DNA from 3 places in the Paenibacillus sp. LT-B23 genome. Region 2 is predicted to be linked to each of the others. Evidence: riboswitches for the same ligand, from Rfam matches in the RefSeq annotation. Region 2 holds a riboswitch; each other region holds the start of a gene.
What was found. Region 2 has a riboswitch for cyclic di-AMP ahead of ACWXW9_RS26465 (C40 family peptidase). Riboswitches for the same ligand answer to the same signal wherever they lie in the genome.

Region 1 (10,052 bases), on a different contig from region 2:
CAGACAGGCAACAAAAGTATTTCTCACCATCTTTTTCACCATCGGGATACCAAACAGACGGTATACGGCTTCCTCTCCAATGCCTGCCATCCATGCCATAATCGGCAGTAACCATGGATAGGCCATATTGTAAGGAGATTGTGTGGCATCTGTTGTGGAGAACGTATTAAACGTACGCTCCAGCACAAAGAACAAAATGGATTGTACACCGAGTAAAATAAAGGCCCACAAGTAGCCCACATACATACTGCGAAGCACATACAGCCCGTAGCCCGGCTCTTTGGCGCGTGGCCAGGCATTCAGTCCAACCCTGCTCATCAGCCCGTCACCGCCGACCAAGGAGAAGTAGATCGCTACAGCCATTACGAAGGAAACCACAACTTGCAAAATCATAAGAAATATAAGTGCTCCCCGACCGCCTGCTTCTGCTTGCAGTATAGGCAGTATGTTAAATGTCCCTGCCATACTGGCAGCAAAATATACAATGGACAGCACAATGCCACGTACAAAGGAAGTGTGGCGTCGTGTGAGTGAGGCGTATACGATGGCAAGTATGCCTAATACCAAGCTAAATAAGGCATAGCCTGCGTAGGTCATCCAGTTAGCCCAGTACGTTTGCTTTTTGACATAATCCGTATAGGACGATGGGGCGGAAAAGCTCTGTGTAAACGAGCGAACATTTCCGTCTTCAAACGTAAACGCCAGCGTAAGCACAGAGGAGCCAATTTTTTTGTCGTTTACGGTGTACTTCAATCCGCCCTCGCCTTCGGATGTCGCAAGCTTCAAGTCCGATGGTTTAAAGCCAAAGCGTTTTACCCAGGTTGCCGCTGCCTGCTCCTTTGCTTCCAGCGTCATGTCTCCCTCGGCTGCACGTACAAGCCTGCTACGTGCTTGCTCATCCGTAGAAATATCAGCTTGTGTGTAACTGGTGCTGGAGGTAATTCGTTTAAAGCTGACGACTTTGCCTGTGGACAAATCCACATGAACTTGCACTTTGCTTTTGGAAGAAGGTTCCGGTAAATCGACCCGGAAGGTTTCGTAAGGATAACTTTTTTTCCATGTACGGTCATACTGTTGAAGCAGCTTTTCTCTGGATAAATAACCGTACAGGTCCGTTTCGGCCTGATAGGTCACGACAGGCTTTTCCGGCTGCGATTCGGTATAGCCCAGCTCGGAGCGGGCGAAGTCCAGCGCGTGTATGACTGCTTCCTGCTTGCTGATGACCTTGGCATTCGTCAGTGCTTCCGGATTCGGATTACTAAACGAGGGAATAAGCAATTGAAAGACAAAAAAGCAAATCAGGCCAATCCCGCCCAGCAAGCCTAATCTTTTGAAGTTGGCCGTGAGCACGACCGGTTTCCCGATAGGATTCATGAGTTTCCTCCTTAATCTGTAAATAAGAACATCCATTAAAGATATCATACTGCACAGGTTCCCGCCAACAGACCTAGGATATTCATGAAAATGGAGTGAAAGCACTATAAAGTTTCAATAAAATAAGATAAGCTGCGATTAAAGGTGGACTATTCTCAAATTACCGCTAATTTAACGTTATTTCGAAGAAATCGGTTTTGTGCTCTGTATATAGAAGGATTATAATCTGTTGAGACAATGCATATGAAATATATAGGTAACGATATACATTTGAGCCGAATTTCCATAGGAAAACGGGGGAACCATGTTACTGGGGTGAATTTTACAGCCGGTCCCGGACCGGAAGTGTGAATAGGGCATACTGTGCAGCCCGAATCCGTCAGCTAACCTCGTAGGCTGTGAGCAGGAACCAAGTCAGGCACTCGGATTTCCGGTGTCTTTTTTTGTGTTATTAAAACGTAGCTGAGTTAAGTCCGCTTCGCGATCCATTTGATCTTCCGATCGCTGTTGTCTCTAAAAGAAACGGACTAAAGAAACTGAAAAGAGATTGGTGATTTTATGAGCTGGCAGTAGCGGAGGGGCAGAATTGTTCTGAAGAAGCGAAGCGTTTGCCTTTATAACCGGATTTTAACCATTAAAAGGGCTTATAAAATCAGAAAAAAATCCGGGGGTAACAGCAATCGGAAGAACAATCTGCACCCGGAGCGTCTCCATGCTCATAATTCACCAAGTAGGAGCAGTGATAAATAGATGAATCCCAATGCAAGATGGCTTCGGCTTTCTCCACCGCAGATATTCGTTGTGGGCTTTGCCATTATCATTCTTATAGGCAGCTTGTTGTTAATGCTGCCGATTTCCAATACAACGGGAAAGCCGCTTGCATTTATAGATGCTTTGTTTACAGCCGCCTCCGCAACCTGTGTTACAGGTCTTGTTGTTAAGGATACGGGTATCTTCTTTACCACCTTTGGTCAGGTGGTTATCGCTGCGCTGATTCAGATTGGTGGTCTCGGCTTTATGGCGATGGCTACCTTGATTGCGCTGGTGTTCAAGCGCCGCATTTCCTTGCGGGAGCGCCTGATTTTGCAGGAAGCGATGAATCAGACTTCTGTTGAGGGAATTGTCGGATTGATCCGCAGAGTGTTGCTGTACTCGCTAATCATTGAGGGCGTGTGCGCCACGATATTCGCCATTCGCTGGTCCTTTGATATGCCCATGGGCAGGGCGATTTATTTTGGGATCTGGCATGCGATTTCGATGTTTAACAATGCAGGCTTTGATTTATTCGGTCACTTTCGCAGCCTGACAGGTTATGTGTATGATCCTATTGTTAATTTTACAGCTATGTTTCTAATTATTTCGGGTGGCATCGGCTTTGTGGTGATGTCGGACCTGGTAGAATACCGCAAGCGCGGGAGACTTTCCTTGCATACCAAGGTGGTACTCAGTATGACGGCTGCCCTGATTGTAGTCGGCACGCTTGTCATCTTTGTATTCGAGTTTACTAATCCGAAGACACTGGGCTCGCTGGATTGGGGGGGGAAGCTGCTGGGATCTTTATTCCAATCCGTAACGCCCCGCACCGCAGGTGCCAATACGTTAGATATCGCTGGCTTGCGACAGGCCACGCAGTTTTTCATTATTATATTGATGTTTATTGGTGCTTCTCCTGGCTCTACGGGAGGCGGGATTAAGACGACAACGTTTGCGTTGCTCATTGGAGCCGTGATTTCGATGCTGCGGGGCAGGGAGGATATTGTGCTGTTCAAATACCGGCTTGCGCAGGGGCGAATTTACAAGGCTTTGACCATTACATTGCTGGGACTGCTGTTTGTCATTGGGGTGACGATGATTTTGTCAGCAACCGAGGATCATCATTTTCTGATGATATTGTTCGAGACGGTGTCTGCATTTGGTACGGTGGGATTGTCTATGGGGCTTACACCTGATTTAACGGTTATAGGCAAGCTGGTCATTACCCTGACGATGTTTGCCGGCAGATTGGGTCCGCTCACACTGGCTTATGCACTGACTCCGAAAAAGGGTAAGGAATTATATCGTCATCCGGAAGGCAAAATGATTATAGGATGAATCAATTTCATAATACCCTCAGTAGCTTTAATAAAGAGTACATATAGATCAAAATGGTTTGATTTGTCTATATGTAGTATACATTTTGTTGGCTTAATCATTTGTGAAATTGATTCAGATAAGGGAGTTTTCGAGTAGATATGAAAACGCAGCAGTTTGTGGTTATTGGTTTGGGACGCTTTGGCTCAAACCTGGCTTTGCAATTGGTGGATATGGGATGCGAGGTGCTTGGCATTGACCAGAATGAGGATATTGTGGATAGTATGAGTGAGCTGTTGACGCATACCGTCGTAGCGGACGCTACAGACGAGGATTCGTTACGATCGCTAGGCATTCGCAATTTCGATTGCGGCATTGTTGCGATTGGGAATGATATTCAGGTTAGCATCCTGGCTGCCATTTTGCTAAAAGAACTGGGTGTGAGCAAAGTCGTTGCCAAAGCGATTTCTGTGCTGCACGGACGGGCGTTGGAAAAGCTCGGTGTGGACCGGGTCATTTATCCCGAGCGGGATATGGGGATACGGGTTGCGCACCAACTGGTTACGCCTAACTTGCTTGATTATTTGGAGCTGTCCAAGGAATACAGTATTGTGGAACTCAACGTTCCTGCATGTCTGCATGGCAAAACGTTATCTGAGCTGAATGCCCGCACTCGCTTTGGTTGCAGCATCGTAGCGCTTCATACGGCGAATGGTATCCTGATTGCACCCACAGCGATGGATCGGCTAAAAGCGGACGATATTATGGTTATCATCGGCTCCAATGACAATATCGGCCGCTTCGAGGACGAGGTTGTTAACGTGAACGAGGAAGGCTGATCTCCTCTACACCATACGATAGCCCGCAAACGATGCACGTGTCTCGCTGATCCAGCGCCGTGCTGTCGGCCCCAGATCGGTCGTCTCCGAGTAGATAAGGGAGGTGGTGCGCCGTGTCTCCTTCAAATCAGGCAAGTACAGCGCCGTTAGCCCATTATCCCGCAGCAGCTCGCTGCGCAAGTAGGATTTGGGCAGCAATGCGGAAGCCTTGCAGGTTGGCAGCAGGCGCACAATCGCCTCGAACGAGTCAATTTCCATACGGATATCTGGCATGATGCCGCTGCGCTGGAACAGGTCATCGGTCAGACTGCGGTACCAGGTTCCTTTGGAAAAAATAATCATTGGCAATCCTTGCAGGTCTTTCATCGAAGCCGTTCCCGTCTTCATCGTTAATTCATGTCCGATCGGAACGACTAGCTCCAAATGATCGTCAAACAGTGGAATGCAACGCAAGCCGGCCTCATGAATGGCAGACCCGACAATACCGGCGTCTGCTTTTTTGTCGCGTACAAAAGCGACGATTTCATGGGTTTTGCCTGTGAGCAGTTTCAGCTCGGTTTGGGGATGCTTGCTCATGAAAGCTTCGACGAGAGTAGGCAGTGTCGTTTGGAGTGTCGTCAGACTTGCACCAAGGGTGAGCATACTCTGGGCTTCATTTTTGTGCTGGGACAGCTTTTGTAAAAAGCGAAGCTGGCGCTGCCGCTGTTCCAGTGCGAAGGTATATACAAATCGGCCTGTCGACGTAATTTCGAGTCGTTTGCCCCGTCGATCAAAGAGGTTTACGCCCAGATCCTCCTCCAGCTTGGCGATTTTGCGGGACAGGGCGGGCTGGGACAGATTAAGCAGCTTGGAGGCTTTATTCAGGCTGGATTGCTCGACAATGACGGCAAAAGCGTTCAAATCCTCAAACAAATCATCCACTTCCTCTCTATATGCAAAAAAGACATAACAATTAATACGTATATTGCAATTCCATTATAAGCCGAAAAGGAGTAACATGAAAGCGACACAAGATGTTCACACCTTTGTTTTCCCTTTTAAGGAACACCTTGTTGGACATTTCCTGTCGGAAACTGTCATTTTATATGTTATATTACTATTGAAAACGCTATTATTGGGAGAAGGGAGCATTACCTAGATGAGAGGATTTTATTCCAGAAAGCTGCACTCGCTTCTTGGCGTCATCCCGCTGGCTCTGTTTTTTGTAGAGCATTTGGTGACCAACTTCACAGCGGTGGAGGGCGGCAAGGAAGGATTCAATCGCAGCGTGGCCTTCCTGAATGGTCTGCCGCTTGTTATTGTGCTTGAAACGTTATTTATTTACTTGCCATTGCTGTTCCATGGAATCTATGGCTTGTATATCGCTTACCAGGCTGATCCGAATGTCAAAAATTTTGGCTATTCGCGTAACTGGCGCTTTCTGTTTCAGCGCATTTCCGGTGTGATTACGTTCGTGTTCATTATCTGGCACGTATACGATACACGTTTTCAGGTGGCTCTGGGTCATGTAACACATGAGCAGCTAGGCGGCGTGATGCATGGCATTGTGACGAATCCAGTCTATTTTATCCTTTATTTAATCAGTGTCGTTTCGGCATCCTTTCACTTTGCTAACGGACTATGGGCATTTATGGTCAGTTGGGGGATTACGGTGGGACCACGTGCGCAAAAAGTATCTTCCTATATCTGCATGACCTTGTTCGTGGTTGTATCCATCGGCTTCATCGCTTCCCTGTTGGCATTCCGCAGCGCGGAATTTCAGGAAACAGCAACCGCATGGGTACAATACAACGCTATTCAACAGCTACTGTAAAAAAATCAATGCACACTTTACGTGTTTGCAATACATCGTTTGCAGATTCTATTTCTTATGGTAAAAGGGGATTTGTCTAAAATCCTGAAAAAAAGGAGTGAGCAGAAATGGCAGCATCCAACATTATTGTCGTGGGCGGCGGTCTTGCGGGTCTAATGGCTACGATCAAGGCGGCAGAGGCAGGAGTTCACGTTCATTTATTTTCTTTGGTTCCGGTCAAAAGGTCCCACTCCGTTTGTGCTCAAGGCGGCATCAATGGCGCGGTGAATACGAAGGGTGAAGGCGACTCGCCCTGGATTCACTTTGACGATTCGGTCTATGGCGGTGACTTTCTGGCCAACCAGCCTCCGGTAAAAGCGATGTGCGAAGCGGCTCCGGGCATTATCCATCTCATGGACCGCATGGGGGTCATGTTTAACCGGACACCGGAAGGACTGCTCGATTTCCGCCGCTTCGGCGGTACGCAGCATCATCGGACAGCCTTTGCCGGAGCGACGACAGGGCAGCAGCTTCTGTACGCACTTGATGAGCAGGTACGACGCTGGGAATCCGAAGGTTTGGTGACCAAGTATGAAAACTGGGAGTTTTTACAGGCTGTACTGGATGATGAGAGTATCTGTCGCGGCATCTGTGCGCAGGATTTGCGCACGATGGAAGTGAAGACTTTTGCAGCGGATGCAGTTATTTTGGCATCGGGCGGACCTGGCATTATTTTCGGTAAAACCACGAATTCCGTGATTAATACCGGTACGGCTGCCGGGGCGGTATATCAGCAGGGCGTACGCTATGCCAACGGCGAGTTTATCCAAATTCATCCGACGGCTATTCCGGGGGATGACAAGCTGCGTCTGATGTCCGAGTCTGCACGGGGAGAGGGCGGTCGTATTTGGACGTACAAGGACGGCAAGCCGTGGTATTTCCTCGAAGAAAAGTATCCGGCTTATGGAAATCTGGTCCCTCGTGATATTGCGACACGTGAAATATTCAGTGTATGCGTCGATGATGGGCTCGGCATTAATGGCGAGAACATGGTGTACCTCGATCTGTCCCATAAGGACCCGAAAGAGCTGGACGTGAAGCTGGGCGGTATTATTGAAATTTATGAAAAATTCGTCGGTGACGATCCGCGTAAAATACCGATGAAAATCTTCCCGGCTGTACATTATTCGATGGGCGGCATGTGGGTCGATTACAATCAGATGACGAATATTCCGGGGCTGTTCGCCGCCGGGGAATGTGAATTCCAGTATCACGGTGCGAACCGTTTGGGTGCCAACTCGCTGCTGTCAGCCATTTATGGCGGTATGGTGGCTGGACCGAAGGCTGTGGAATATATCAAAGGCTTGAAAAAATCCGCACAGGATATAGCTTCCTCCGTGTTCGATGCGGCGGTCAACCAGCAGACAGAGAAGTATGAGCGTATTTTGCATATGGACGGGAAAGAAAATGCCTATGTCCTTCACAAAGAGCTGGGCGAGTGGATGACGAACAACATGACCGTGGTTCGTTATAATGACAAGCTGGAAGCTACGATCCACAAGATCAAGGAGCTGAAGGAGCGTTATTCCAACATTAACATCAATGATGCTTCGCGCTGGAACAATGCGGGTGCGGTGTTCACACGTCAGTTGTGGAATATGATGGAGTTGGCCGAAGCGATGACCAAAGGGGCGCTGTTGCGTAACGAAAGCCGTGGAGCCCACTACAAACCGGACTTCCCGGACCGTAACGATGAGGATTTCCTGAAAACAACGATTGCGGACTGGACACCGGAAGGACCGCAAATCTCCTACGAAGCGGTGGACGTTTCGCTGATCAAGCCGCGTATTCGGGATTACTCCAAGAACAAGTAATTAAGGAAGATACAGAAGGGAGTGTATGAGATGTCGGAGCAAGCAGTGAAATCGGATAAAACCGTAAAGTTCGTTGTGACCCGTCAGGATGAACCTAATGCGAATCCATATACGGAAGAATTTGAGTTGGCTTATCGACCGGGGATGAATGTAATCAGTGCGTTGATGGAGATTCAGCGTAACCCGGTGGACAGTCATGGTAAAGAGACGGCCCCGGTATGCTGGGAGTCGAACTGTCTGGAGGAAGTGTGTGGAGCATGCTCCATGGTGATTAACGGCAAGCCGCGTCAGGCTTGTGCAGCGCTCGTCGATAAGCTGGAGCAACCGATTACCATTGCGCCGATGAGCACGTTCCCAGTTGTACGGGATTTGGTCATCGACCGCAGCCGGATGTTTAACGCGCTCAAGAAGGTCAAAGCGTGGATTCCGATTGACGGCACCTACGATCTGGGCCCCGGCCCCAGAATGGCAGAGAAGAAGCGTCAATGGGCGTATGAGCTGTCCAAGTGCATGACCTGCGGTGTCTGCCTGGAGGCTTGTCCGAATGTCAATGAGAAGACGACGTTCATCGGACCTGCGGCGATATCTCAGGTTCGCCTGTTCAATAGTCATCCAACTGGGGAAATGAATCAGGAGGAGCGACTGGATGCGTTGATGACGGACGACGGGCTGGAAGGCTGTGGTAACTCGCAAAACTGCGTACGTTCCTGCCCGAAAGGCATTCCGTTGACAACCTCCATTGCTGAAATGAACAAGCAAACGACCAAGCATATGTTCAAGCGCTGGTTGACCGTATAGCACTAGACAGTGAATGCTTTATACTAAAACAGGCTTTTTTCCTGAACTGGAGAAAGCCTGTTTTTTTGTGCTCAGGACAGATAGGAGTTACCATGGAGGGAGGAGAGTGGGGCAGCGGTTATGGTATAATTATGGTATTGTGTATCGTTTTTGGAGAAAAGGAGGCTGGACAGGTGACTGTACAACCGATGACGCGTCGGCCCGTTACCGGGTCGGATGTGCTGAAAGGATTAAAGGAGCTGGGGGTTCAAAAAGGCATGACGTTGCTTGTGCACTCGTCGATGCGCAGCTTTGGCAGTTTTGTTCCGGGCGGGGCCTCTGCGATTCTTTTGGCATTAACCGATGCGATTGGCCCGGAAGGAACGCTGGTCACGCCGACGCAGTCCCATGATCTGACCGATCCGTCGACATGGATGAACCCGCCTCTGGATGAGTCATGGTGGGAACTTGTACGCGAGGAAATGCCCGCCTATGATCCGGCCTGGACGCTGACCGGAGGGATGGGTATTATTGTGGAAACGTTTCGTGGCCTGCCGGGAACACTGCGCAGTGGACACCCGCATGTTTCATTTGCGGCCCGTGGACCTGCGGCCTCACGCTTGCTGGAAGGGCATGAGCTTGATTTCGGGCTGGGTGAACAATCGCCACTGGCGAAGCTGTATGAGGCAGATGCCTATGTGCTGTTGCTGGGCTGCGGACATCACAGCAACACGTCCTTTCATTTGGCGGAACACCGCACAGCGTACAATGGACGTGAAGAAACGACCCATCAGGCCGCGATGATGGTGAACGGGGAGAAAGCATGGGTATCTTTTCAGGATTTTAATATATCCTCGGATGATTTTGACAAGCTTGGGCTTGATTTTGAACGGGATTGTCCCGCAGCCTTTACGCGGGTGAACATCGGGGATGCATCGTGTTTTTTAGCGAGGCAGCGTGATTTGGTAGACTATGCAGAACGATGGTTAGCCACCAACCGTTAGAGGGCTAAAAGCATGAGGTATTTGAACCATGAGATATCTAAACTGTACAATAGTGAATAGATAGCAAGGAGGCACGCATATGGAGAAGACGCCGCAAATCCGCCGCGAGAGTCAGGATGGCCCACACGATGAGGCCGCTATCCCTCCCGGTTCTTCGCGGCGTTCCATTTCAAATGAGCCAGCCAATCCTTCGCGCCGCCGTTTTTTGAAAAAAGCCGCTTTAGCGACAGCTGGAACCGCGCTTTTAACCGGAGGGTACGCTTCCTTATGGGAGCCTAATCATTTGGAGATTACACGTTTTACGCTATCTTTGCCCCGTCTG
Region 2 (10,052 bases):
TATACACTCAGCTAAGCCTGAGGGCTTCTCATGGCTGATAGATGGCAGGGTAATGGATAGGGCTAGAATGGGATAGCATAATGAAAAGGCACCGACTGCATAAAAAATGCGGCGGTGCCTTTGTCTATATAACATATACATAATCAACCTTCATTCGAGCTTGAGGTAGGACTGATAACTTGTGTGCCGTTCTGATATTTACGTAGTACGGAAATTTCGACACGGCGGTTTTTGGAGCGTCCTTGACCATCCTGATTACTTGCTAGTGGACGATACTCACCATAACCGATGGATACAAATTTGGTTGGATCAAGCTTCGGATTGAGTAGCAAAATGCGCAAGAAATTCAGAGATCGTTTGGCACTCAAATCAAAGTTGGACGGAAACTGACTATTGGAAATCGGCACATTATCTGTATGACCTGATACGATAACATCATAGCCAGGAAACTGCTGGAGCATGCTGGAGATGGACTTGGCCAGCTTTCTCGCTTCCGGCTTTACCTCAGCCTGACCCGATGAAAACAAGGCGTTATCACTAATAGTTATCATGAGCTGGGATTGGTTCAGTTTTGTATTGAGCAGCGGAGTCAGGCCATTATTTTCAATATACTGATCCATTTGCTTTTTGAGCTTTTTCAAATCCTCTTCTTCCCGCTGGGCGAGTTGCTTTTGCAGTTCAGCCGTAGAAGTGGCTTTAGACTTTATAGGTTGTGTTACCTGTTCTTTATTTTTGCCCATATCTGCGGATTGTGACGATGGATTGGCGGCAGAGTGATCCAGTATGCCAGTGCCGCCACTAAAAGCCGCACTCATGGATTGAGCCATAGTTTCAAATTTTTTGGCGTCGAGTGCACTCATCCCGAATAAGACGATGAAAAGAGCTAGCAGAAGGGTCATCAAGTCGGAATATGGCAACAGCCAGCTTTCGTCGGCATGCTCCTCGTGCGGTTCATGTCTTTTTTTACTCACCGGAATCCCCATCCTTCTTGGTCAGGGTAGCCCGTTCGGTTGGAGTCAGGAATATCGTCAGCTTCTGGCTGATTGCAATGGTGGATATACCTGATTGAATTGAGAGCAGGCCTTCGACCATCATCAATTTAAGCTCCACTTCTTTTTTTGATAACCGTTTCAACTTATTGGACATTGGATGCCACAGGACATAACCTGTAAAAATACCGAGCAACGTCGCAATAAAGGCTGCCGCGATGGCATGAGACAGCTTGGCCATATCACTAAGATCGGCCAGAGCGGCAATCAGACCTACGACGGCACCGAGTACCCCGAGCGTTGGAGCGTACATACCAGCCTGAGAGAAAATCAGCGCGCCGGAGCGGTGTCGATCCTCGGTAGCGTTAATGTCCTCCATTAGAACGTCACGTACGAATTCCTGATCATTACCATCAATAATCATACGCATACCACCACGCATAAAGGGATCGTCGATCTCCTCTACCTTGGATTCCAGCGCAAGCAGACCTTCGCGACGGGTAATGGATGCCCATTCGGTAAACGTGCCGATGAGCTCTTTACGGTCCAAAAGCTTTTGTTCCGTGAAAATAACCTTGAACAGCTTCGGAATCCGTTTGATTTCTTCCATCGGGAAGGCCATAAAAATACTTGCTGCCGTTCCGACAAAAATAATCATGTAAGCAGCGGGGTTGTTGACCAAGTTGATCACTGGCGCGCCTTTGAGAATCATCCCGACGACCAATGACACAATCCCGAGTACAAGTCCGATAATGGTTGAAATTTGCATGATACACCTCATCCATGAGAATAGATTTTGAATCCTTTCATGCCGCCGGGGTCGTCCTTGCCCCAGGCACGTCATTACAAGACGGATTATAGTATTTATCGACAAAACTCTCTTTTTTGTTAAGTACGAATTTCCGGTATAATAAGGTGATTATCTAATGAATGGTGGAAGAATTGGAGGAAATGGCATGGGAGTGAAGCACGGACGGGAGTATGAACAAATTTTGAACGATTTGACAGAGGCTGTGGGACACATTCCGGATAGCTATGAATTTTTCGAAATGGAAGCAGAAGATTGGGACAGGCTGGACCCGGCAGGGCATCAGGAAGTCAATGAAGCGCTGGCTGAAGACCTGTTTTATGCGCTGGGTACAGAGCCCGTTATCGCTGTGGGCAGCGGCGTTGTCATCTATGAACCGGAGCAGCACCGTATCTATGTGCTCATTGGGGATGAGGAGCTAACGTCGGTACCTTTGATTTGAACAGGTCCGTCTTATGGATTTATCAACGGGGCCGTGGTAATATGGACACCACTATATTGTAGTTTTAGTCGCATTCAAAGCGGCTGAAAGGCTTCCGTATAAACGGGGAGGAGTCGTAACATGCCTTTTACACAAGAAGAGATTGAAGCACATCTGGAGAAGCTGGAGGGCTGGGAACTGGAGGAAGGACGCTGGATTGTCCGCAAATATAATTTTTCCAGTTTTATGAAAGGGATTGCATTCGTGGATGAAGTTGCTGCTATATCGGAAGCATTTAATCATCATCCATTTATTACGATTGATTATAAGACCGTGACCCTGCGCTTAACCTCCTGGGATGACGGTGGCATTATGGCCGTAGATATTAAGGAAGCCCAACAATATAATGAAGCTTTTGAGAAAATGCGTAGCAGTCATTGAGCTGATCATGGTCTGCCATATGATAAAAGCGCCTTCGATATACAACAATGCCGTTGTATGCCGAAGGCGCTTTTATCATTGAACACGAGGTTGGGGGTCAGGATGATATACCATACAATGAAACGGCTTTTTGCCATCGGGAGTCTGACGTTCATAGGTATCCGTAATCTCAAATCCGGCTGCCTTGTAAGCCCGAATGGCGCGCCCATTCCAGGTCAGTACCTCCAGATCAATTTCATTCTCCGGGTTGCGTCGTCTGGCTTCCTCGGCAATGGCACGGACAAAATCGGCTCCTCTGCCATGTCCACATAATTGGGGGTGCATTCCCAGACCCAGCCGGGTCACTCCAATCATCGGGAAATATTGAGCAAATCCGGTTAGCGTATTCTCGTCATCCAGTACAGCAACATATTGCTCTTGGCGAAGCGTGGGGCTTCCAAATTCGACTTCAAGTGCCTTCATTTGTTCCCAAGGTAGCCAGCCGTATATGTTGTAGGGTGGATCATAGCGCCACTCACATATCGCAGCCGCCTGCTGTTCGTCCATCGGTACGATCCGGTAGTTAGATATTGAGGCCGGCATGTCTCCCCATCCTCCTTTTACAAGTACTTAAACCATTAACAACAGATTGTAGACAAGTTGCAGGGGATTGGCAAGCGGTGTTTATTTCATACCCAAGTCGGGTATACATTCAATAGGAAGGCTTTACTGCTCATATGCTCCCCCAGCCGTGACGGTAAGACCGACGATGTTCGCAAAATCTGAAACCTTTTGAGGTGTCAGTTCGTCAGTAACGATAAAGTTTCTGATGTTGTGGACATAAAAAACCGCAATTCGATTCCGGCCAGAATCAAATTGCGGCTCAGGGTTAGCTTGCTGTTCGTTAGTTATTCTACGTTGTCGTCATCAGGAGTTTCAGAAGCTACAGCGTGGTAAGCGTCTGTGCTCATAATTCTTTTAGCACCGACATAGCGGTTAGCGTAATAGTTTTCGTTCAGTGAGCTAACAACTACACCACGTGAAGATGAGGAGTGGGCAAATTTCCCTTCACCTACGAAGATACCTACATGGGAAATGCCTCTTCCTGTGGTGTTGAAGAACACCAGGTCACCAGGTCTCATTTCGTCGCGGGATACGGAAGATCCCATTTTGAATTGTGATCCAGATTGATGGGGCAGATTAATTCCCAGTTTGTGATATACATACATTGTGAAGCCGGAGCAATCGAACCCGTCGAGTGTAGTGCCTCCGCTTCTGTAGTTCGTTCCTTTGGCATCTTGGATGACCTGGTCCATCTTAGAGTCTGCAAATGCACTTCCTCCACCGAATGTAAAAGATGTAAAGGCAATGGCGAGACCCATGGCTGCGATCGTTAGCTTCTTCTTCAAAAAAAATATACCCCTTCCAATGCCTGCGAGGTTAGCTTAAGGATTCGGTAGAAGGTTCCCCTATGACCACTCTGTTGCGAGATCAATTCACCCAAACTGGTTCCCCCGCTTCCCAGGTGCCAGGAATTAGGCTTAACTTAAGATGTGCACCTTGGAGAGCAGTATTCACGATAACGATGTTTTTAAGGTAAAGGTTACAATAAAGATTACAAAGTTGTTACTATCAGTTCACTGCGATTATTGTAACAAAGTCGGCTGGCTTTGGCAAATGTTTCATCGCAAAAAGTTACAAAAAAATCTGCTCCCTTTATCGCGGGAACAGATTTTGTTAAGAGTATTCAGTTATGTGCCGTTTGCCTGGATATGACTGGAGATGGATAGTTGTCTTTGGACAGCCAGAAATTGTTCGGGAGGAACGGAGTGAAGGTTCAACCTCTGCCGGAGATATCGGTATGCCATAGTCGGTACTGTGAACTGATGTGCCATAGCCTGACCAGACTGGTAACAAAATGATACGTTTGCTGGAGAATGAGTGCCAGCATGCCAGTCCAAATCATCGCCATCGTGCCGAATAGACCAAGGACGAGCAGTACACCTGCACCGAGCAGAAGCGAAATACCGATAGCCGGGAGGATTTGGCGAAAGAAGGCAAGCAGCGACGATAGTATGGCGTGACCACCTACGGTGCCTAGCTGCATGTACAGGATGCACTGGCGGATGAACCAGCCATAAGCAATCCAACCGATGGCATAGGGCAGCACATGCAGGAGATAGGCGGGAGATTGCAGCGTCCCTGCCACGATAGGGTAGAGCTTTGGCACCACCCAGAAAGCAGGGAGCAGCAGGAGTCCAAGCTCGATGACGTAATAGATCAGCGATGACAAGCCATGACGTTTCATTCCGCGGAAAAAGGACAGACTCTGTGGCTCGGTCGCATGGGTGTGCAGACTTTGGTATATTCCCGCCCGGATGAAGGGGGTAATCAGTGTACGCAGCACCGTTGCCCCCAGTAGTATCCACAGATACATATGAACCTCTCGGTTGTCCGTCAGGGCAATCTGGCTCTCCATCCAAAACAACGTCTGTCCCAGTTCATTTTGACCCTGATCGGGGTAGCGCAGCAGCAGGGGAGTAACGGCGGATTGTACCAGCCGATAGAGAAAAACGCCCCATAGCAGTCGATACAGAAACAGAATGATGACAATATAAAATTGTATGCGCACAAGCGCCCAGCCTTCTTTTATAACAGTACGCATCTATAGACACCTCACCATGACAGACTTCCAAGCAGTGTCTCCAGCAGCTTGGTTACACTTATGCTCCAACGGGTCTGGGTTTTTTCGTTCAGTTCGGCCTTCAGGCTGTTGTTGATATGCTTGTTCTCCAGCGCAATCGTGTACAGTGGATCAACAATCACATGGGAGACCGGAGATGCGCTTTTTAGTCGATAGGTGGTGCTTTTGCCCGTGCCGTCCCATGCCTTAAATATCGTTGTGCCGTCCTTGAAGGTAAATTGAACAGGGACCTTGGGATAATCCGCCCCTTTTTTGCTGAGTGTAATGGTTGCTTCGTATCCATTGGCCAGCTTGCGGTTCGTAATGCGATCCACTGAAAAATCCGCCATCTGGCCGTCGTATACATATTGTTCAAAATAGTGGCTCCACGAACGTCCGGTGACTCTTTCGACGATACGCTGAAAATTCTGCGAGGATGGATGCTTGAATCGGTAGGTCTGGACGTAGGTACGCATAATGCGATCCATTTTTTTCGCGCCGACCTGTCGTTCAATGCCACGCAGCACCAGTTTGCCCCGAGAATAGGCATTTTGTGCATATTTAGCAGCCGAGCCGTACTTCCAAGACTCACGGTTTAACGGCTGAGGGGATGATACCTGTCCAGACTGTAACGGCAAGTTAGGGACGAGCCCATATTCCTGCTCCATGAGTCGTTCCTCTGCATAAGAGGTAAAGCCTTCATCCAGCCATGGTTCCTCGAATTCGTTGTTTGCCACCATTCCATAGAAATATTGATGCCCAATCTCATGAACGACCGTCCGCTCCAGACTATAGCCGGGATTCGGATTATCCGCCGCTGCAGCCGTAATGAGTGTGGGATACTCCATGCCGCCCGCGCCGCTGCCTGCTTTGGGTGGTACAACGATGGACAGGGTCGAGTATGGATAAGGCCCGTACCACTTGCTGTAATAGGAAAGGGCGGCCTTGGCTGCGCTCATATAGCGTCCCTTGAGCTCCTTGTGCGATGGGTCGAGATACAGCTTGATTTTGACACCCGGCACCTCGGCAGAAGAAAATGGCTCTTCTGCGGCTACAAAATTCGGTGAAGCGGCCCATGCAAAGTCGTGCACGTCATCGGCATAGAATTGATATATTTTTTGTCCATTTTGCCGGACTGCTCCACGGGTGGGAAATCCGGTTGCAGCCACGATGTGTGTTTCAGGCACTCGAATCCGCACACTGTAAATTCCGAAATCTGCGTAAAACTCGGAGTTTCCATGATACTGATGCAGATTCCAGCCTTCCTCGGCGCGTCCGCGCTGTCCTGCGGTTTCGTAGACGCTGAGTTTGGGAAACCACTGACCTGCCATGACAAAATCATCTGTTGCGCCCATACGTGCGAAGATGGCGGGTAGCTTTACCTCAAACTTCATATATAATGTAATGCTTTCACCGCCTCGGACCGGCTTGGGGAGACGTACCTTCATGAGCGAGCGGTCGTTCACGTTACCGTCATCCGGCTGCACGTATTGAGTCCGGTGCATGAGGGATAAACCGTCTTCCGTTTTAAGTTCAGTTAGTGTCATGGAGCCAAAGCCGTTCTTGGGCATGGTGTCGCCGCGCAGCTTGCCCCCGGATTCCTTCATGAAGGTGGTTTCCATGGAAGAGAAGGCATTGGGGTACAGATGCAGGTACAGATCGTTCACGGTTTTGGTGCCCGGATGCTTCCATGTAAGCGTCTCGGTGCCCCGCAAAACCTGTCCTTCTTCCAGAGACACGTCAATGTGGTATTCCACCACACGCTTGCTAAGAATCTCCGAAGCAGGCTGTGGAGGACTTTTGGGAACGTCAGGCAGGATGTTTGCCCCCAGGGGCTTGCCCATATTTGGCGCAAGCGCAGACTTCGACTGGGAATCGTACATCGGTTTGCCCAAGGATTGCGAATTCGACTCGGATTGAGGCTGCCAGGCAAACCATAACGTCCCTGCGAGGAGACCGAGGGCTAGTGTAGACAATAAAACGATTTTGGTGCGTGCTGGGGTCATACAATGGATACCTCCCGTTGACAAGCATCTACAGCATGTATATGTTTGCTTTCGGGAGATTATTAGTTAAAATATTTATAGTGTAGAATGATTGTGAAGACGGGAAATGGAGGCTTAGTGACGCATGAGTGAAAATCAGCCGGACGGCAAAAAACAGATTGCACTGAACATTGTCAGTGGCAAGAGTAAACATAAGGGCTTCGGCGCAGGCTCAATCGACCTGAACAGCATGTCCCCGGTCATTATTGACCGCGGCGAGGCGAAAATTGATATCGGTGCCATGCATGCCAAAAGTAAAGTAGAACGCGGGATTAAGTTTTCTACCAATAAAGAGGATGTACCGAACGGACGCCAGGTATGGCTGGTATGGGTAGCCGTGGATCGTACGCCCGAAGGACGTGTGTACGGTGGAGCGACTGCCTGTGAGATGCTGATTGACGACGAAGCCAAACGCGGCTGGAAAATCCTCGCCGATCACGTCAACCGCATGGACTACGCGCTCAAGCGCCGTTTCATGCTGGACGATCTCGGCAGCGAGGATAAAGCTGCGCTCAAAAGCCTGCTGATCTCGCATAACGAGGAATGGTGGGACGCTTCGCCGGAGGAATTGAAGCAGGCGCTGGAAGGGTAATAACTTTGGTTAGGAGCAGTTTCTCCATATTGGGGAACTGCTACTTTTATATGTAGGAAGCCGAAGAATGAATCTCATAAGTTGATGAAATTTCTGCACAACGCACCTTTATTCCTTTGGATATTATCTATTGTGATCATACCTCTTCTGCCTATGAGTTGGTACAACTATGCATTGAAGCAAAGACAAGGTGAAGATTTTATTAATCGGTTAAAAGACGGCTTCTGAATGGATCAGGAGTCGTCTTTTTTTGCCTAGCAGCTTCTTCTATTCACATATTTCAGATATACGCTGATTACAATTATCTTCGTAAAGCCCTCCATGAAAGCAAATCACTTTTTTAATATCGTATGTTAACAAATTTCCAAGAGATTTTTTCGCCATATTGAAATCACAGCAGTATTGCGGGTCTGGAGCCAGTAGCTCGCCGCTTACTACGCGCAGAGTATCTCCTGCAATCAGTATTTGGCTTGGCTTATGGTAAAAACTCAGGTGTCCCGGTGTATGACCAGCAGTGTCTATAGCGACGATCCCTCCGCAGAAGGGCAATTCCTCTCCAGCAATGATGATGGAGTTTACTACAGCTCTTGGGGGATTTTCTAGCGTACGCTGAAATGCATTTTTCCACTCTAACGGAACAGATTCAGGCATAGAGTTTACAGCTTGAGCTATCGCCTCAGGCGTCAGTTTTATAAGTTGCTTCTCACCCTGTATGTAGGGCTTTTCAATAGAGCTGGCACGCACTTGAATTGCGGATGAGCAAGCTTGTATCACATCTGGTAAGCTGCCGATATGATCAAGATCTTGATGTGTAATTAATATCAATGTAAGTTTATCGATTGTAAATCCGATTTTTAAAATAGCCTCTTGTAAAAGCGGTAGTTGCCCGGGGTAAGCTGTGTCTACTAGAATGACGTTATCCGTGTCCCAAATCAAAGTGGGGTAAATGCTCTCCGTCTTTCCCATAATAGTAGAAGAAAGCTGAAGCATGTGTATTCCCTTGTCCAAATGCATCGAATCCCTCCAAAAAGAGTTGATGTAATCCAAGGGAGATCGTATCATGAAAACAAAATATGTAAATCCATATTATAACACAAAAATAATTATTTGTAAATATGTAGTATTTTAAATTTGTGTGACAATATCAGTAATATAAACCTTTTAGCTAACCAGCCAAGATTTGATTTAAGCAAACACCATCTTTTAATCTTTGTTCATACATGGTGGACTCAGCTAATCCTTGCAGAAGAGTAATATTACTTTCATATTCATAAAATGGACTTCTGGCTTCTTCCGGTATCTAGTGAGATCATTTTTATTCCTCCAAAATATATATTTTATTATACGGAATAAAGTATTATATCAAGAGAACATGAACATATTTTTGATATTGTAAAGATTATTGAATATAATCGAAGAAAATGAACTTCTTGAAAGGATCCAATCCATGATTAGTTACAAGCCATTACAAAAGTTATTGATTGATAAAGAAATTAAAAAGCAGGAATTGGTGAAATTGACGGGGATATCGTCGGCAACGATGGCGAAGTTAAACACAATGAGTATGTGTCATTAGAGGTCATTGATAGCGCCTTGACATCATAGAAAGGCATTCACTATAATTCAGGTAGAAATCTGTCCCAATTAGGTTTTAATTTTCTCTTTTGGTGGAACCGGTTCCAATGAAGAGGGAAGTTAAGTCTTATTCACTGTTTATGAATGTAATCTGTAAATAAGGTGGCGTTAGTAGAATGTTTAAATGGTTGAAAAAGAAAGCAACTCCACGTGTTAAAGAATTCGACATCGTAGCGCCGATTAAAGGACAAATGGTTTCCCTTGCAGAGGTTCCAGATCCTGCGTTTTCTACGAAGGCAATGGGGGACGGTATCGCTATTCATCCGTCTGAAGGAAAGGTTACGGCTCCTTTTACGGGCAAAGTGGTTCATGTGATGGAGAAAAGTAAGCACGCCCTGATACTTGAGCATGAATGCGGTGTACAAGTTTTGATACATGTCGGGATTAATACGGTCTCTCTCAAAGGACAGGGCTTTAACCCTTATGTCCAAACAGGAGACAACGTTAAAGCAGGGCAAT
Region 3 (10,052 bases), on a different contig from region 2:
CCGGACTCACAAATTTTGACCAACCCAAGCATGTTGTATATCGCCATCGGTATTATGGGCGCTACCGTGATGCCTCACAACCTGTACCTGCATTCGTCCATCGTACAAACTCGTAAATTCGAGCAGACGTCAGCAGGCAAACGAGAGGCTATCAAATTCGCAACATGGGATTCGAGTATAGCGCTCATGTTTGCCCTGTTTATCAATGCCGCGATTCTGATCGTCGCCGCAGCCGTGTTCCATACAGCAGGAAAAACGGATGTGGCGGAAATCAGTGATGCTTTCTATCTGCTGTCGCCATTACTTGGAACCACACTCGCCAGTATCCTGTTCGGGGTGGCGCTGCTCGCTTCCGGGCAGAATTCAACCGTAACCGGTACCTTAGCCGGGCAAATCGTCATGGAGGGCTTCCTCAGCCTCCGTCTCGCGCCTTGGCTGCGCCGTCTGGTGACCCGACTCATCGCGATCATTCCAGCGGTGATTGTCACAGCAATCGCGGGTGAAAAAGGTGCGGAAGAATTGCTGGTGCTAAGTCAGGTTATTCTATCCATCCAGCTTCCCTTTGCCATCATCCCGCTCCTCATCTTCACCAGCGATAAAAAGCGCATGGGTGAGTTTGCGAACAAAACATGGCAAAAAGTCTTAACCTGGATTGTGACCGCCATCATCATTGTTTTGAATGTAGTGCTTATTATTCAAACCATTTCAGGTCATTGAGAGGCAAGCAACACTTTAAAATCAAGAAAAAGGTATCCCCTTGGCTTATTGCAACCCGGGATACCTTTTTTAATTACCCTAATCCATCGTCCAACTTACCGCTTGTCAGGCTGTGCCTGCGCTTGCGCTTCAAGCGTGAGGTTCAGCTTGAGCACGTTCACACGTGGTTCACCGAACACCCCGGCACTGCGGCCTTCGGTCTGCTCCTGTACCATTGCCTTCAACTTACCCTGTGTAATACCCGTCAAGCCACTAATACGCGGGATCTGAGCCAATGCCGCCTGTGGCGAGATATGCGGGTCCAGACCGGAGCCGGAGTTTGTAATCAGGTCCACCGGAACCTGACTGATTGGTACATCCGGATTATTTTTCTGCCAATCCGCTATCGAATCCTTGACCCTCTGCATTAAGGCCGGATTGGACGGTGCGTAGTTACTGGAGCCTGAACCAGCCCCATTATAATCAATGCTCGATACCCGACCCTGAAAAAACGCCGGATTCGCAAAAGACTGCCCGATCAGCTCGGAGCCGACTACCTGACCCTCCGCATTACGAAGCATACTGCCATTCGCCTGCTGCGGAAATAATGCCTGTGCCACGCCCGTGCTAACCAGCGGGTAAGCGAGGCCACACAGGAGGATCATCAGCACCGAGGTACGCAAGGCCACTCCTATAATGGTGCCTCCCCGCATCTCTTCTCTCTCCGGCTGTCCATTCGGCACAGCATCCGTCTCTGGACGCTTGTTATTCCCCTGCCCGACAGACCCGGCTTTTTCGTGTGCAGCAAATCTGCGTCCGGACATCACCCGATAAAAGCCACTCATGTTGCTCACCCTTTCTGCTTCCATTCAGTATCCGAAATGCACACCTTCACAGGTTGCGTTAAATCCACAAATGCACCAGCAAATCAATGGCCTTAATGCCGACAAAAGGCACCACCATACCGCCCAGACCGTAGATCAGTAAATTCCGTCCCAGCAGACGATCCGAGCTCATGGGCTTATACTTCACGCCCTTCATGGCCAGCGGGATCAGAAGCGGAATAATAACAGCATTGAAGATCAGCGCCGACAAAATAGCAGACAGCGGAGAGCCAAGCCCCATCACGTTTAATGCGCTCATTTGCGGAATCGCCAGCATGAACATCGCCGGAATAATGGCAAAATATTTGGCAACATCGTTCGCGATGCTAAACGTTGTCAAAGCACCGCGTGTCATAAGCAACTGCTTGCCGATAGCGACCACCTCAATAATTTTGGACGGATCGGAATCCAGATCCACCATATTGGCGGCTTCCTTGGCTGCAACTGTACCGCTGTTCATGGCAAGCCCGACGTCAGCCTGCGCCAGCGCAGGAGCATCATTCGTACCGTCTCCGGTCATGGCAACCAGCTTGCCTAGCTCCTGCTCACGGCGGATGACTGCAATTTTATCCTCCGGCTTGCTTTCAGCCACAAAATCATCCACACCCGCTTCCCGTGCAATTGTAGCAGCCGTCAGCGGATTATCCCCGGTACACATGATCGTGCGGATGCCCATTTCCCGGAGCTGATCGAACCGCTCCTTCATGCCCGGCTTCACCGTGTCCTTCAAATAAATAATGCCATATATCCGATCGTCCAGCGCGACAGCCAGCGGCGTACCTCCTTCAGAGGCCACCTGATTCGCTTTTTCCTCCAGATCGGCTGGAACGCTGCCGTTTTGCGATAGTACCCACTGCCGGACAGAGTCCACCGCGCCCTTACGTACCTTTTGTCCATCAGCCAGATCCAGACCGCTCATCCGGGTTTCCGCCTTGAACTCGATAAAGGTCCCGCCTGCTGCCAAGGATTCATCCAGCGTGTGCTCCTGCTTACGCATCAACTCCAGAACTGAGCGCCCCTCAGGCGTCTCATCCTTCATCGAACTCATCGCAGCCCACTTCACTAACTCTGTCTCCTCTACGCCGCCTACAGGCACGAATTGGCTCGCCATCCGGTTACCGAAGGTGATTGTCCCTGTTTTGTCCAAAATCATCGTGTTGATGTCCCCGGATGCTTCTACTGCCTTGCCTGACATGGCCAGCACGTTAAACTGGGTGACCCGGTCCATACCGGCAATCCCGATAGCTGACAATAGTCCTCCAATCGTTGTAGGAATCAGACAGACCAGCAACGAGATCAGCACGGGAACAGGCAGGTCAATGTTAAAATGACGGGCAATCGGTGCCAGCGTAACCACCACGATCAGAAAAATAATCGTCAAGCTGATCAGCAGGGTATTCAGCGCAATTTCGTTCGGCGTCTTTTGGCGCTGTGCGCCTTCCACGAGCGAAATCATTTTATCAATGAACGTCTCGCCCGGTTCTGTCGTAATCCGCACCTTAATCCGGTCACTGACCACACGCGTCCCGCCGGTTACCGAGCAAAAATCACCGCCCGACTCCTTGATCACTGGGGCCGATTCTCCCGTAATCGCCGATTCATCCACTGAAGCAAGACCTTCAATCACCTCACCATCACTCGGAATCATCTCGCCCTGGGACACCATCACAATGTCACCTTTGCGTAGCTCGGTCGAGCTGACCACCTGAATCTCATCCCCGACAAGCTTATTGGCTTGTGTGTCCTGCTTGGATTTTTTCAAAGAAGCAGCCTGCGCCTTACCCCGCCCCTCTGCGAGTGCTTCGGCAAAGTTAGCAAAAAGCAACGTGAACAACAGGATGATAAAAACAGCCAGATTAAAGCCCATTTCGTTGCCAGTTCCAAAATAACTGGGAAACAGCAGCATGAGCAGCACGACCAATGTGCCGATTTCCACGACAAACATGACAGGATTTTTCATCATGATCATCGGATTTAATTTCATAAAGCTATCCTTGATCGCATGCTTCAAGATGCTTTTGTCCAGCATGCGTTTGCGTTGTTCCTTCATGATCAAGCACCCCGTTCATCCATTCTCATTTTCTTCTTCCTGTTCATCTTCTTCACATGGTCAGAAATTCAGCTACAGGCCCCAATACGATTACGGGCAAAAAGGTCAACGCGCCGATCAACAGCACAACCCCGATTAAAATCGCCCCAAACAGCTTGTTGTCCGTGCGAAGTGTGCCCGTCGTCACGGGAGTCGGTGCTTTGGCATTCAACGAAGCCGCTACAGCTAACAGTGCAACTATAGATACATATCGTCCGAAGAACATAACAATCCCTGTTGTCGTGTTCCAGAATACGTTGTTATCCGCAAGACCCTCAAATCCAGAGCCGTTATTAGCCGCAGATGACGCATATTCATATATCACCTGAGTCAAACCATGATATCCGGGGTTTGTGACCGCATCGTACCCCCAATGACTCATAAAAGCGAGCGCTGTCGGCACCAGAATGAGAAACGGATGTACCAAAATGGCAATCGCGATCAGCTTCATTTCCTTGCCTTCAATTTTCCTGCCCATAAATTCCGGGGTCCTGCCGACCATCAATCCACATATAAACACACCCAGAATCGCGTACATCAGCATATTCATCAGCCCGACGCCCTTACCGCCGAAAATGACGTTCAGCATCATTTCACCCAAAGCAGCCATACCGCCCAGCGGGGTCAGTGTATCGTGCATATTATTCACCGAGCCTGTGGTTGCCGCCGTCGTTACAGCCGTGAACAACACCGATTGTCCAATGCCGAAGCGAACCTCTTTCCCTTCCATGCTTCCCTGAGAAGCATCCACACCCAGTGCATGAATCAACGGATTGCCCGTTTTCTCCGACACATACGTAATGGATAGGAAGACGAGGAACAATACCATCATGGAGCTAAAAATAATCCAGCCCTGCTTGCGATTACGGGCGAACAGTCCAAAGGTATACGGCAGCGAAGCCGGCATCACCCACATCGCCAAAATTTCCAGCACATTCGTCCAGGGATTTGGATTTTCAAAAGGATGCGCCGAGTTGGCCCCATAGAAACCGCCCCCGTTCGTACCCAAATGCTTGATCGATTCCATCGAAGCAACGGGTCCCAAAGCAATCTGCTGCTGTGTTCCGCTTAGCGTCGTGATATCCGCCGCAGGCTGAAGTGTCTGCGGTACCTTCAGTCCAACCAGCACCAGTGTAAGTACAAAGGCCAACGGAAGAAAAATCCGTATAATCGCTTTGATAAAATCCTGAAAAAAGTTGCCCATCCCTTCACCGCGCCGCGTCAATCCTCTCATAAAAGCCGCAGCAACCGAAAAACCGGAAGCAGCCGAAGTGAACATCATCATTGTAACGAACGCCATCTGCGTCAAATACGTAAGTCCGCTTTCTCCGCTATAATGCTGGAGATTTGTATTAGTCATAAAGCTGATCACTGTATTAAAAGCAAGTGACGCTTCCATATTGCCATTTCCAGACGGATTAACGGGAAGCAGTCCCTGCAAGCGCAGCAGCACATAGCTGATCGCCACAAGCACGACATTCGTAGCAATGAAGCTCATAACGTACGTGGTCCAACGCATGCTCTCCAGCTTTTTCAATCCTATAACCTTATAAATCAGCTTCTCCGTTCCGTCAAACACCCGATCCGTCCGATTCGGTTCATTTGAGAATACATGATATATATAGGTGCCCACTGGTTTCACCAAGAGCAGCAATATCACAATCACAATTCCAATTTGCAGCAGCTCCATCATCTATTCCCTCCTTCAAAATGCTCCTGCGTTTGGAACAACAGACGAGTTCATAGCACCAGGCGAGTGCACACGTTTGCGAAAACCCGCTGCCTCTGGTGTCTCATCCACGATCTGCTGTCCCCCGCCCGTTTGATCCTGTTTAGCTGATTAGAACTTTTCAGGATTCAGGAGTGCGTAGATTAAATACACAAATACAATAGCAGTAAGCGCAAGCACAACCATCATCCTTTTCGCCCTCCTTTGGAGGTCTGCGCATCACACCAGCGTACAAACAGCAGTATCACTCCGTAACTCACAGCCATCACGAGCAGCATGTATATATCCATCATGTTCATACCCTCCCGTATCGGTCCTCAGATCGTCATTCTTACATCCTCGTAAAATCACCATACAATGAATTCGAAAATTTTAATTTATATTAGCCATACCGTAAGCGACTATCCGTTCAGCAGGAAACCCACCTCTCCATTCAAAGTGTAGATCACATGGTCTGCTCCCAAACCTCGATAAATCCCTTGAGGATTACAGCCTTGTGTAATGACATAGACCGAATCTGATGTCAGCGGCCGGCATATTTGCAGAAAACGGCACGTCAGATTCAAGCTGTTCTCAAACAAATACACGCAGCCAATTTCTTTTTTGGGAAAATTCCATTTCCCCGCTTGCATCGTATTGATGCGCACAATATGCTCCACACCCATTTTTTTGAGCTGTCGTTCCTCCTGAGCGCTATTCGTCAGAACCGCAAACGCCAGTTTTTTGTACATAAGCAATTTCACAAAATTTCTGCCCGATTCATTCGGTGCAGTGACAATGATTAGTCGACCTTCCATCAGTAGCTCCTCTCCCGGTATAAAAAGACAACAAAAAGAAGCCAAAGGAAAAAGGCTTTCCTCCGGCTTCTTACGTAACCATGATAAAATAAACCATGGCTGCACACGGCGGTTTGTTGCCTCTCCCTGTACGCTTACGAGGTTAGCTGTCGGATTCGGACGTGAGAGTCGCCCTATTTCTGGCACTTGGCCAGAAAATTCACCCCATGAGACACACGGCCCTTTAAAAGCCGAATAGATCTCCTTTGGTTCCCCCGCTTTTGCAACTGCAAAATTCAGCGCTATAGACAATTCGTTGCTGCTTCATTCACTTAATTTGAAATTACGTCTTGAATCATACACCCGCGCAAGGAACACTGTAAAGCTCACCTGCAGGGTTATAAATCGGTCTTTGGAGCAAAGAAGATTAATAATAGCGCTTACAATTTGAATATCCTTCTCCCAGCTCCTTCAAGCTCGGTTTTTCATCCCTTTTTGAAAATGACGGGCATGTCAATATTGGCGTATGGAGAGCATTTTTTGTCCCTTTTTTGTAAAAGAGAAAGAAAAACTGCTGTATGCACCTGATAAACGCCGATTGAGCCTGTTTTTACGATGAGAAGCACCGCAATTCGCCCCATTTGCAGTACCATTTGCCGTTTTGAACAAAATACAATTTTACAGTTTCAGACAGTGCAATACATCTATTATAGACTTGCAACCCTTCATTAAATTGCTTACAATTTAATTGTAAAATATTAAATCAGGAGGGATACCATGACCGTTTATGAATATGATGCACAAACCCTGCAAGGGAAAGAGATTCCGTTGTCCACATACGAAGGAAAAGTTCTGCTTATCGTGAATACAGCCAGCAAATGCGGGCTAACCCCTCAATACAAGGCGCTACAAGAGCTATATGACCAATACCATGAGCAGGGTCTTGAAATCCTGGGGTTTCCCAGCAACCAGTTTGCCAAGCAAGAGCCGGGCTCCAGCGAGGACATTTCGGAGTTTTGCCAGATTAACTATGGAGTTACGTTTCCGATGTTTGCCAAAACAGATGTCAATGGCGATCAGGCACACCCTTTATTCCGCTACCTCACCCGGACAGCTCCGGGCGTACTAGGCTTCAAAGCGATCAAATGGAATTTTACTAAATTTTTAATTACACGCGAAGGTAACGTATTTAAGCGCTACGCCCCACAGACAACTCCGGATAAACTGGCGGGGGATATCGAGAAGCTCTTGTAGCAAAGCTTACAAGCCACTTCATCACTGTTCACAAGCAGCCGAACCAGGCGGCTGCTTGTGTGGCTAGGAAAAAGGGATATAACAAAAAAGCATCCCTTCACGTCAAAAACGTGTCAGGATGCTTTTTTAACTGTGTCTTGCATGTAATGCGGTCGAGAGGACTCGAACCTCCACGGGCGTACGCCCACTACCCCCTCAAGATAGCGTGTCTGCCATTCCACCACGACCGCAAATTCTAATGTTTTGAGGCAACAGATTTATTATACTCCCTTGTATTCTATTTGTAAACATAAATACAATAATTGTTTTAAAAGTCATATAACCTAACATATAAATGCTATAAAAATATTTAATTTGACATACAAGCATCTTGAGTGTAAATATATATTACATAATATCATTGAAATTTTTCTTAATCTGATTTTTAAAGTCACCTAATATAACATAAAACTATACCCTAAGGAGGCGAACCGCTTTGCAAAAAGGCAATCGTTTGCTGAACTACGCATTGCTGTTGGACCCTTCCCTGCCTGTCGGTGGCTTCACTCGTTCCTACGGGCTAAAGGAGCTGTTTCGAAATGGTCGTTTAACCTGTCTGCAAGACCTGGAACACTATGCACGCACCGATCTGCATCCTCAATTCACATCCCTCGATGGCATGGCTATCAAAAGCCTTTATATCGCTGTTCAGCAAAATGATGGTTGGCGTATCGCTCTTATTGATAAAATGCTGCACGCCCAGCGTTCTTCCCTACAGCAGATGAAAGAGTCACGCCTATCCGGCCAACGCCTCCTCAAGCTCGCTAAGGCTTTGTACCCTTGGCTTGAATTCGACCAACTCGAAGCTATACTCATCCAATACAATGCGATTGGCACACTCGCAACCGTTCATACCTGGATTAACGTTTCTCTTGGAAATGATGTAGAGCAAACCATTCACGGCTACCTTGCCGCGGCAGTGTCCTTCTGTGTCGAAGATGCTTCCAAACTACTCCATCCTCCTTATGAGGAAAAAAATCCTGTTATTCAACGAATGACCAACGAGCTTCTAGACGCATGGAAACAATTCAACACCCCTGAGACTGAGCCAACCGCATTTCAGCGTCGCCTTCTGCAAAGACACTGGTCCAACTCCTACATTACGCAGCCACCCTATATGAGCAGCAACCACCAGCGCGGGTAAGATTCGACTAATTCCTTCGTCTGTCCCCATTATACGCCTCAAGCATCCCCCTGATGCCTGTTTTCCCCCTTCCAGCACAACGCCAAAAGCACTTCCACCACTTTTTTTCAGTGGCAGAGTGCTTTTTTTATCCAGATTACAACTGACATTTCTCACATTTACAGGCTCTGGATGGATTATTCAAACCATTTATCACTTAAATAAGTAATAAATTTATCTCAATTACGTATTTTAGATTGTAAAAACACGTATAAACGTGTATCATAGTTTTAGATGGTTAATTCTAACATGTTTACTGATGATTATTATAACACACCAATTATTCCGCAAGAATCCGTAAGGGGCGATTTCACTTGAACAACAAAATGCCTGTCACCTCCTTCGGGTGGGCCATCAAACAAAGGCTTGTCGAACTTCGGCTGGATCAGAAAACATTTTGTGAAACGCATAGCATCCCGCCTTCACGCTTGTCCAATCTGATTCACGGCACCCGCAAAGCACAAAGGTACAGAAAACAAGTTGCTGCAATCCTCAACATCGACGATAACGATTATAAGGAGGCATCACCACTCTGAAACCAACGATGTGTGCGTCCCCCAAGCATGCGGCACGCTATAACATCGGCAACCCAAATAAACTCGTCAATCGAACCCGTCGGTCCGTTTTACGGGTTTTCAACCTGAGTGATCTTTAGCGAGAAGATCATTCAGGCTGTGTTTTGTCATTCTCACCTTTTTGCTTACGATATTTCGCAAATTCCACATATTCTAATATGAAATTCTGTTCTTCTGTATCCAGATCCTCTGCCTGGCAATTCAATGGCCCCATCACTCCAAAAAAATAAGCAGCCTTCTGCTCCTGAAGTACGCCCTCACCCGGCTTGACGCCTTTCATTAACCAATCCAGCGACACATTAAAAAAGTCCGAAATCTGGATTAAATGCATCGTTCCCGGTGTTGTTTTGCCTCTTCTCCAGTCTCCAAGATTCCCCGAGCTGATTTTGAGCTTTTCACAAAACGCCTTCTTCGTCATTCCCCGATCCTTAATCAAGGCTTCAATCCGCTGATAAATCGTTTGGTCTCCCAAAATTATCCCCTCCGACACCCTAACTTTTCTTGAACTATTCCCAAAATTCCAACCTTCATTGCAACCATACTTATTCGGTAATCATCACTTTAATATTCTGCACCGGTTTATTCTGTCGTTGAATCTTCCTGCTTTTTCTCTTTACGGAAGCGAGTAAATTCAATATACTCAATTATAAAATCCTTTTCTGTTTCACTAAGTTGTTCCCCCTGGTAATTCAGTTGCCCATATGAATCAAAAAAATAAGGGTCCTTCGACTCCTTCAGTACCTCACCCTGTACATCCCGGCCCAACATGATCCAGTCCAGACTGGCATCAAAAAACGAAGCGATTTCAATGAGCTTATTCGTGCCCG

Region 1: linked by a shared signal. The riboswitch ahead of ACWXW9_RS16605 (TrkH family potassium uptake protein) and the one ahead of ACWXW9_RS26465 (C40 family peptidase) in region 2 are both predicted to bind cyclic di-AMP.
Region 3: linked by a shared signal. The riboswitch ahead of ACWXW9_RS12050 (hypothetical protein) and the one ahead of ACWXW9_RS26465 (C40 family peptidase) in region 2 are both predicted to bind cyclic di-AMP.

The regions. Positions count from the first base shown of each region.
Region 1 is NZ_JBSQBM010000012.1:145,276-155,327, forward strand. It holds gene ACWXW9_RS16600 (CPBP family intramembrane glutamic endopeptidase) at 1-1,374, opposite strand, end outside; cyclic di-AMP (ydaO/yuaA leader) riboswitch at 1,638-1,787, shown strand; gene ACWXW9_RS16605 (TrkH family potassium uptake protein) at 2,125-3,465, shown strand; gene ACWXW9_RS16610 (potassium channel family protein) at 3,606-4,283, shown strand; gene ACWXW9_RS16615 (LysR family transcriptional regulator) at 4,290-5,195, opposite strand; gene ACWXW9_RS16620 (succinate dehydrogenase cytochrome b558 subunit) at 5,422-6,096, shown strand; gene sdhA (succinate dehydrogenase flavoprotein subunit) at 6,204-7,949, shown strand; gene sdhB (succinate dehydrogenase iron-sulfur subunit) at 7,980-8,747, shown strand; gene ACWXW9_RS16635 (AAC(3) family N-acetyltransferase) at 8,921-9,730, shown strand; gene ACWXW9_RS16640 (metallophosphoesterase) at 9,810-10,052, shown strand, end outside.
Region 2 is NZ_JBSQBM010000030.1:39,060-49,111, reverse strand. It holds gene rluF (23S rRNA pseudouridine(2604) synthase RluF) at 1-15, shown strand, start outside; gene motB (flagellar motor protein MotB) at 144-971, opposite strand; gene motA (flagellar motor stator protein MotA) at 964-1,758, opposite strand; gene ACWXW9_RS26480 (hypothetical protein) at 1,946-2,239, shown strand; gene ACWXW9_RS26475 (4a-hydroxytetrahydrobiopterin dehydratase) at 2,360-2,659, shown strand; gene ACWXW9_RS26470 (GNAT family N-acetyltransferase) at 2,735-3,241, opposite strand; gene ACWXW9_RS26465 (C40 family peptidase) at 3,547-4,047, opposite strand; cyclic di-AMP (ydaO/yuaA leader) riboswitch at 4,053-4,190, opposite strand; gene ACWXW9_RS26460 (hypothetical protein) at 4,476-5,303, opposite strand; gene ACWXW9_RS26455 (M1 family metallopeptidase) at 5,315-7,327, opposite strand; gene ACWXW9_RS26450 (YwhD family protein) at 7,452-7,958, shown strand; gene ACWXW9_RS26445 (MBL fold metallo-hydrolase) at 8,226-8,972, opposite strand; partial or broken gene ACWXW9_RS26440 (helix-turn-helix domain-containing protein) at 9,406-9,563, shown strand; gene ACWXW9_RS26435 (PTS sugar transporter subunit IIA) at 9,710-10,052, shown strand, end outside.
Region 3 is NZ_JBSQBM010000008.1:133,789-143,840, forward strand. It holds gene ACWXW9_RS12025 (Nramp family divalent metal transporter) at 1-717, shown strand, start outside; gene kdpC (potassium-transporting ATPase subunit KdpC) at 813-1,541, opposite strand; gene kdpB (potassium-transporting ATPase subunit KdpB) at 1,600-3,630, opposite strand; gene kdpA (potassium-transporting ATPase subunit KdpA) at 3,683-5,359, opposite strand; gene kdpF (K(+)-transporting ATPase subunit F) at 5,510-5,587, opposite strand; gene ACWXW9_RS12050 (hypothetical protein) at 5,800-6,195, opposite strand; cyclic di-AMP (ydaO/yuaA leader) riboswitch at 6,311-6,486, opposite strand; gene ACWXW9_RS12055 (glutathione peroxidase) at 6,952-7,428, shown strand; tRNA gene ACWXW9_RS12060 (tRNA-Leu) at 7,576-7,658, opposite strand; gene ACWXW9_RS12065 (urease accessory protein UreF) at 7,922-8,611, shown strand; gene ACWXW9_RS12070 (XRE family transcriptional regulator) at 8,965-9,186, shown strand; gene ACWXW9_RS12075 (helix-turn-helix domain-containing protein) at 9,314-9,697, opposite strand; gene ACWXW9_RS12080 (helix-turn-helix domain-containing protein) at 9,805-10,052, opposite strand, start outside.